One region of the Pseudomonas sp. FG43 genome, then DNA from elsewhere that is predicted to be linked to it. Evidence: predicted binding sites of a transcription regulator. Region 1 holds the regulator's gene; the other holds the start of a gene.

Evidence for each region. The regulator FliA, encoded in region 1, starts transcription of late flagellar genes. The targets are predictions, from matches to a motif close to CTAAAGTTTNNNNNNNNNNNGCCGNTAA.
Region 2: motA (flagellar motor stator protein MotA) is a predicted target of FliA. The motif match lies at 1,846-1,873, and genes of this name have one in related genera.

Annotation. Positions count from the first base shown of each region.
Region 1 covers NZ_JBMDJL010000008.1:90,703-94,120, reverse strand. The annotation lists gene ACODS3_RS11790 (protein phosphatase CheZ) at 1-200, opposite strand, end outside; gene ACODS3_RS11785 (chemotaxis response regulator CheY) at 220-594, opposite strand; gene fliA (RNA polymerase sigma factor FliA) at 854-1,594, opposite strand; gene fleN (flagellar synthesis regulator FleN) at 1,591-2,424, opposite strand; gene flhF (flagellar biosynthesis GTPase FlhF) at 2,540-3,418, opposite strand, start outside.
Region 2 covers NZ_JBMDJL010000035.1:7,012-10,429, reverse strand. The annotation lists gene motB (flagellar motor protein MotB) at 1-932, opposite strand, end outside; gene motA (flagellar motor stator protein MotA) at 936-1,787, opposite strand; gene ACODS3_RS26320 (HDOD domain-containing protein) at 1,988-3,418, shown strand, end outside.

The DNA.
Region 1 (3,418 bases):
TGAAAATTGACGATCGCACTATGCAGTTCGCGAGTCAGCTTGCCGACTTCCTGATACAGGCCACGATCACGAGCCTGGTTGAGCTCATGGATCAATTGCACGGCATCACCGAAGCGGCCTTTTTCAAGGCTGGCAACCAGTTCCTGCGCGTGTTTCTTCAGGGTTGACTCGAAGTCACCCAGTGAATCGTTGTTGTCCATAGCGCCCTCGCGGCATGCATCAGCTGTTGACGCGTTCAAAGATCTTTTCGATCTTCTCTTGCAGCACTTGGGCCGTGAACGGTTTCACGACGTAACCGTTCACACCAGCCTGGGCAGCTTCAATGATCTGCTCACGCTTGGCTTCAGCGGTCACCATCAGTACCGGGAGACTTTTGAGACGCTCATCCTGACGCACCTGACGCAACAGATCGATACCGGTCATGCCAGGCATGTTCCAGTCAGTCACCAGAAAGTCAAAGGAACCGCTTTGAAGCATCGGCAAGGCAGTGATGCCGTCGTCCGCTTCGGATGTGTTGGTGAACCCCAGGTCACGCAACAGATTTTTTATGATCCGCCGCATCGTTGAGAAGTCATCAACGATGAGGATTTTCATGTTCTTGTCCAATTCGACCTCCAAGCAGTCTTTAACGCATTCAGCACCTGAACACGCTGTTCACTCAATACTGGCACAGCACACCCCCGGCTGTACGAAAACGACGACGGGCTTGGCAAAACAACAAAACAGAAACCTGAACCAGCAGGCCATAGGCTCTGTCCGAACAGGCTCCTGCCTTGTCTATCCTGATACCACGTAACGCTCTGCACAGCCGGCTTGCGACAACCTGAGACTCTTGCAAGTCACAAATCGCCCATCAACGCGCTCGCCACTCCCCCAAACGCCCTCGCAAACGAGCTGCGCACTGGCTGTGTAACTGGCTGACCCGCGACTCGCTGACCCCAAGCACCTCACCGATTTCCTTGAGGTTCAGCTCTTCGTCATAGTACAGCGCCAATACCAGCCGCTCACGCTCCGGCAAGTTGGCGATTGCATCTGCCAGCGCTGCCTGGAAACGCTCATCTTCCAGGTCACGCGACGGTTCGAGCGAGCCGCTTGCGCCGTCCTCATGCAACCCTTCATGGTCGCCGTCCTGCAAAAGGTCGTCGAAGCTGAAGAGACGGCTGCCTAAGGTATCATTCAAAATCCCATAATAATCATCGAGACTTAACTGGAGTTCGGCAGCAACCTCATGATCTTTAGCGTCACGACCGGTTTTTGCTTCAATTGCGCGAATTGCGTCACTCACCATGCGCGTATTGCGATGCACCGAACGTGGCGCCCAGTCACCCTTGCGCACTTCATCGAGCATGGCACCGCGGATACGAATCCCGGCATAAGTCTCGAAACTCGCACCCTTGGTGGAGTCGTACTTGGTAGAAACTTCCAGCAAGCCGATCATGCCGGCCTGGATCAGATCTTCAACCTGCACACTGGCAGGCAGACGCGCCAGCAAGTGGTAGGCAATACGCTTGACCAACGGCGCGTAACGCTCGATGAGTTCGTACTGCGAATTCCTGGAAGCCTTGCTGTACATTTGAAAGCCGCTCGCTGTCATTGAACAGGCCCCGCACTGGTCTGGTGAACAAGTCGTTCGACGAAGAACTCCAGATGACCACGCGGGTTGGCCGGCAACGGCCAGGTATCAACCTTCTGGGCAATGGCCTTGAAAGCCAGTGCGCATTTGGAGCGTGGAAACGCCTCGTAAACAGCGCGCTGCTTCTGAACCGCCTTGCGAACACACTCGTCGTAAGGAACGGCACCGACATATTGCAGAGCCACATCAAGGAAGCGATCAGTCACTTTCGTCAGTTTGGCGAACAGATTGCGCCCTTCCTGTGGGCTCTGGGCCATATTGGCCAGAACACGAAAACGGTTCATGCCGTAGTCGCGGTTAAGCAGCTTGATAAGCGCGTAGGCGTCGGTAATCGAGGTAGGCTCATCGCAGACCACCAGCAATACTTCCTGCGCTGCGCGCACGAAGCTGACAACCGACTCGCCGATACCGGCAGCGGTGTCGATCACCAGCACATCGAGGTTGTCGCCAATCTCGCTGAACGCCTGGATAAGACCGGCATGCTGGGCTGCTGAAAGATGGACCATGCTCTGGGTGCCGGACGCCGCAGGCACGATGCGCACACCGCCCGGCCCCTGCAACAGGACATCGCGCAGGTCGCAACGGCCCTCGATGACGTCAGCCAGCGTGCGCTTGGGCGTCAGGCCCAGCAGAACATCGACATTGGCCAGACCAAGGTCGGCATCGAGCAGCATGACGCGCCGGCCGAGTTCGGCCAGGGCCAGTGAAAGGTTCACTGACACGTTAGTCTTACCGACGCCACCTTTGCCACCGGTCACTGCGATAACCTGTACGGGATGCATGCTGCCCATGTTATTTCTTTACCTTGTCTTGCGTAGACCGAAACCACATTACGGGCTGCACGTTCGCGAACGAACAATGCCTGGCAGACCATTGATGCAGGGACATTCCAGTAATATCCATCAGTTACCCCACTCTCTTGCCAGGGGTGTGATAGAGGTCGGCAAACATATCGGCCATCGCTTCCTCGCTCGGCTCATCCTGCATTTGCACGCTGACTGCGCGGCTCACCAACTGGTGGCGACGCGGCAGGTGCAAGTCATCAGGAATACGTGGTCCATCCGTCAAATAAGCCACAGGTAATTCATGGCCAATCGCAAGGCTCAACACTTCTCCGAGGCTTGCGGTTTCATCAAGCTTGGTCAGGATGCAACCTGCCAAACCACAACGCTTGTAACTGTGATAGGCCGCAGTCAGTACCTGCTTCTGGCTGGTTGTCGCCAGCACCAGGTAGTTGCGGGCACGTATGCCACGTCCGGCGAGGCTTTCCAGTTGCATGCGCAAGGCTGGATCACTGGCCTGCAGGCCGGCGGTATCGATCAGCACCACGCGCTTGCGCAGCAGTGGCTCCAGCGCCTGGGCCAATGACTGGCCCGGATCGACGTGGGTAACCGGAACATTGAGGATGCGCCCCAGAGTCTTGAGCTGCTCCTGGGCACCGATACGGAAACTGTCCATGCTGACCAGCGCGATATTCTGCGGGCCGTACTTGAGAACATAACGAGCCGCCAGCTTGGCGAGGGTCGTGGTCTTGCCCATGCCGGCAGGGCCGACCATGGCGATCACGCCACCTTCTTCGAGCGGTTCGACGTCAGGCACGGCAATCATTCGCGCCAGGTGAGCCAGCAACATGCGCCAGGCCTGACGTGGTTCGTCGATTTCCGGGATCATCGCCAGCAGATCACGCGACAGCGGGCCGGACAGACCGACGCGCTGCAGACGACGCCACAGGCTGGCCTGCTGCGGACGGCTGCCTTGCAGTTGATTCCAGGCCAGGGAGCCGAG
Region 2 (3,418 bases), on a different contig from region 1:
TGCGGATCGGGTGGCGCAGTCGTGGACGCTCCCGGAGCCGCAGGCGCTGCCGGAGCAGGCTGAGTCTGCGGCGCACCGCCGGTATTCTGATCACCTTCGATACGCTGCTGGGCCTTTTTGGTCAGCACGACAATATCGATACGACGGTTCACAGGGTTGAACGGATGCTCACGGTCATACAGCGCCGAAGAAGCGTATCCCACCACCCGTGCCACTTGCGGATCAGGATAACCACCTGCCACCAGCGCACGACGCGCAGCGTTGGCACGGTTTGCCGAAAGCTCCCAGTTACCGAACTCACCGCTGCCCACATATGGCTTGGCATCGGTGTGACCGCTGATACTGATCTTGTTCGGCACCGTGCGAATGGTGTCGGCCATGGCCAGCAGAATATCCTCGAAATACGGCTTCAGACGCGCACTGCCGGAGTCGAACATAGGCCGGTTATCGGCATCCATGATCTGGATCCGCAAGCCATCCTGAGTGATCTCGAACAGGATCTGGTCCTTGAACTTCTGCAGTTGCGGGTTCTCTTCAACCTTGTTCTGCAGTTCCTGCAACAGCATCTCCAGACGCTCTTGCTCGACCTGCTCGGCCTTGGATTCGGAGGTATCCGACTCGATAGGCACGGTATCCGGGGACGGCGTGGTCTTGACCTCGGGGTTGAGGGTCTGGTTAGGCGACATCTCAGGCGAGCCGCCCAGGTCGATCACATAAGGCGAGCCACTGTCAGTGAAGCCGACCGGGTCCTTGAAGTAACCGGCGACCGCAATCAACTGCTCGGGCGTAGCAGCAGACAGCAGCCACAGCACCAGGAAGAACGCCATCATCGCTGTCGCAAAGTCAGCGAAGGCAATCTTCCAGGCGCCACCGTGGTGTCCGCCACCAAAGCGCTTTACGCGCTTGATGATTATCGGCTGATTATTTTCCATGGCTTAACGACCGCGAACCGCTTGTTCCAGCTCGCTGAAGCTGGGCCGGTGCGCTGGATACAGAACCTTGCGACCGAACTCCACGGCCAGTGAAGGCGGCATGCCGGAAGCCGAAGCCACCAGGGAAGCCTTGATGCATTCGTAGACGTTCATTTCTTCCTTGGCATCGTGAGCCAGGGAAGTGGCCAGCGGGCCGAAGAAGCCATAGGCCGCCAGAATACCGAAGAAAGTACCTACCAGAGCCGCACCTACGTGCATACCGATGGCGGCCTTGTCACCGGAGCCCAGGGAAGCCATGGTGATCACGATACCCAGTACCGCTGCCACGATACCGAAACCGGGCATACCGTCGGCGATACCGGTGACGGCATGGGAAGGGTGCTCAAGCTCTTCCTTCATGCTCAACAATTCCATGTCGAACAGGCCTTCGAGTTCGTGGGGCGCCATGTTGCCCGACGACATGATCCGCAGGTAATCGCAGATGTAGGCCGTCATGCGTGCATCCTTGAGCACGCCAGGGTACTTGGCGAAGATCGGGCTGGAAGCCGGCTCCTCGATATCCCCTTCAATCGCCATCATGCCTTCGCGACGACTCTTGTTGAGGATTTCATAGACCAGCCCCAGCACTTCGAGGTAGTAAGCGTGTGTGAAGCGCGTACCGAACATCTGCAAGGATTTCTTGAAGACGTGCATGGTCATATAGCCAGGGTTGGCCTGGAGGAATGCACCCAGAGCCGCACCACCGATAATCAGCACTTCATAAGGCTGAAACAGTGCTGCGACCTGACCGTGGGATAGAACGTATCCGCCGAGCACGCTCGCGAAAACGACGATGATGCCGATAATTTTAGCCATAGGTAGAAAATACTTATCGAGTCGGGTTCAGGGACATGTGCGGAAACTCTTATTCTACGTATCGGCCTCATTGGTCCAGACTATAGTCAGTTCTTGTTAAAAACCAGTTCGGCCCTTGAACAAGAGCTTGAAAACAGCTGTCCAGCCCCTAAGAATCGCAGCCTGCGCTGCTTAAAAAAATCAGCTGTAAAGGCCTTCCAATGTCGACCGCAAGCTCTGTGAAGCACTCGATACCCAAAACACTCGATGCCTGGATCAGGCATCTGGATGCCGTGGACCTGCCCATCCCGGTGGTGAACCACAATCATGTGCGCGAAGCTCTGAAAGACAGCCGCCGCTCGCTGCGCGACATCGCCGACATGATGCAGGAAAGCCCGGAACTGGTATTGAGCGTGCTGCGTGAAGCCAACCACAAGAGCCATGGCATGGTGGAACCGGCTGAAAGCCTTGAGATTGCAATCAACCGCCTGGGACTGGCACGTACCGAAGTCCTGCTCGGTCGCCTGCCCGCCAGGGAACCCCAGGACATACCGGCCGCCTTCCGCCAGTTGATCCTTATCAGCCAGCATGCCACGCAACAGGCCAACGGCCTGTTCGCCAGCCGGCTTGCGCGCCTGTGGCAGGACATTCATCTGGGCAGCCTGCTGTTTCTGTCGCCGCTGTGGCCCATGGCACTCGCGCACCCCAAACTTCTGGAGGACTGGGAAGTGCGGGTCATTCACAAAGGCGAGCCCAGCCGTGTGGTCGAGAAGGAGCTGTTCGGCGTCAGCCTGCTGGACCTGTGCCTGGCGCTGGCCGAGTTCTGGCGCCTGCCGGTCTGGGTGACCCGCGGCTATAAAGTGCTGATCAACGAGCGACGTGAGCTGGTCAAGGCCCTGCACATCGCCCGAGAAGATCACGACCCGTTGCGCCAGCAGCAACTGATGGACGCCGATCCGAACCTGCGCCGCTGGCTGAATCAACCGGCCAATACCGTGCTGCTGGGCAATGGCGTGGCGCTGTCTGCCCAGCAGGCGTGGAACAGCCCTCACTGCCTGCGCTGGGAGCGACTCGCAAGCCTTTATCTGCAACAGCCACTGGATGAAGTTCAGCAACAGATCCACCAGAACGCCGCCAGCAGTGCCCGCGTGCATTCGGAAGCAGATCTGTGGCATCCGGCCGAATCGCTGATCTGGCCCTGGGATGCCCGGCGCATCAGGCGTGACAACGAGATCGCTCCACCACCGACGGCCGACGCGCTGCAACAATGGCGCAAGCAGTGTGCCGAACTGCTGGTCGAACCCACGCCATTCATCAATTCCATCCACCTGACCACGACCGCTCGCGACACGTTGATGTCCTGCGGCATGCAGCGGGTCATGCTGCTGATGGCGGACAAGACAGGCAGCGTGCTGCGCGTGCATCTGGCTGGTGGCCTGCCGCAAGAAGTCTCGGGCCTGCAGTTCTCCATAAAAGAAAGCACGCTCCTGCAACGCTTGATGACGCAGCCGACCCAGTTGCGGATCACCCCGACCAACCTCGCACAGTTTTCTGCACTGCTGCCCGCAGCCCTGAAAGGCATCTTCAAAGGAGAGCACTGGCTGATCCGCTCGCTGGGTAACAACGGCAGAGTCCTGCTGCTGGTGGTCGCC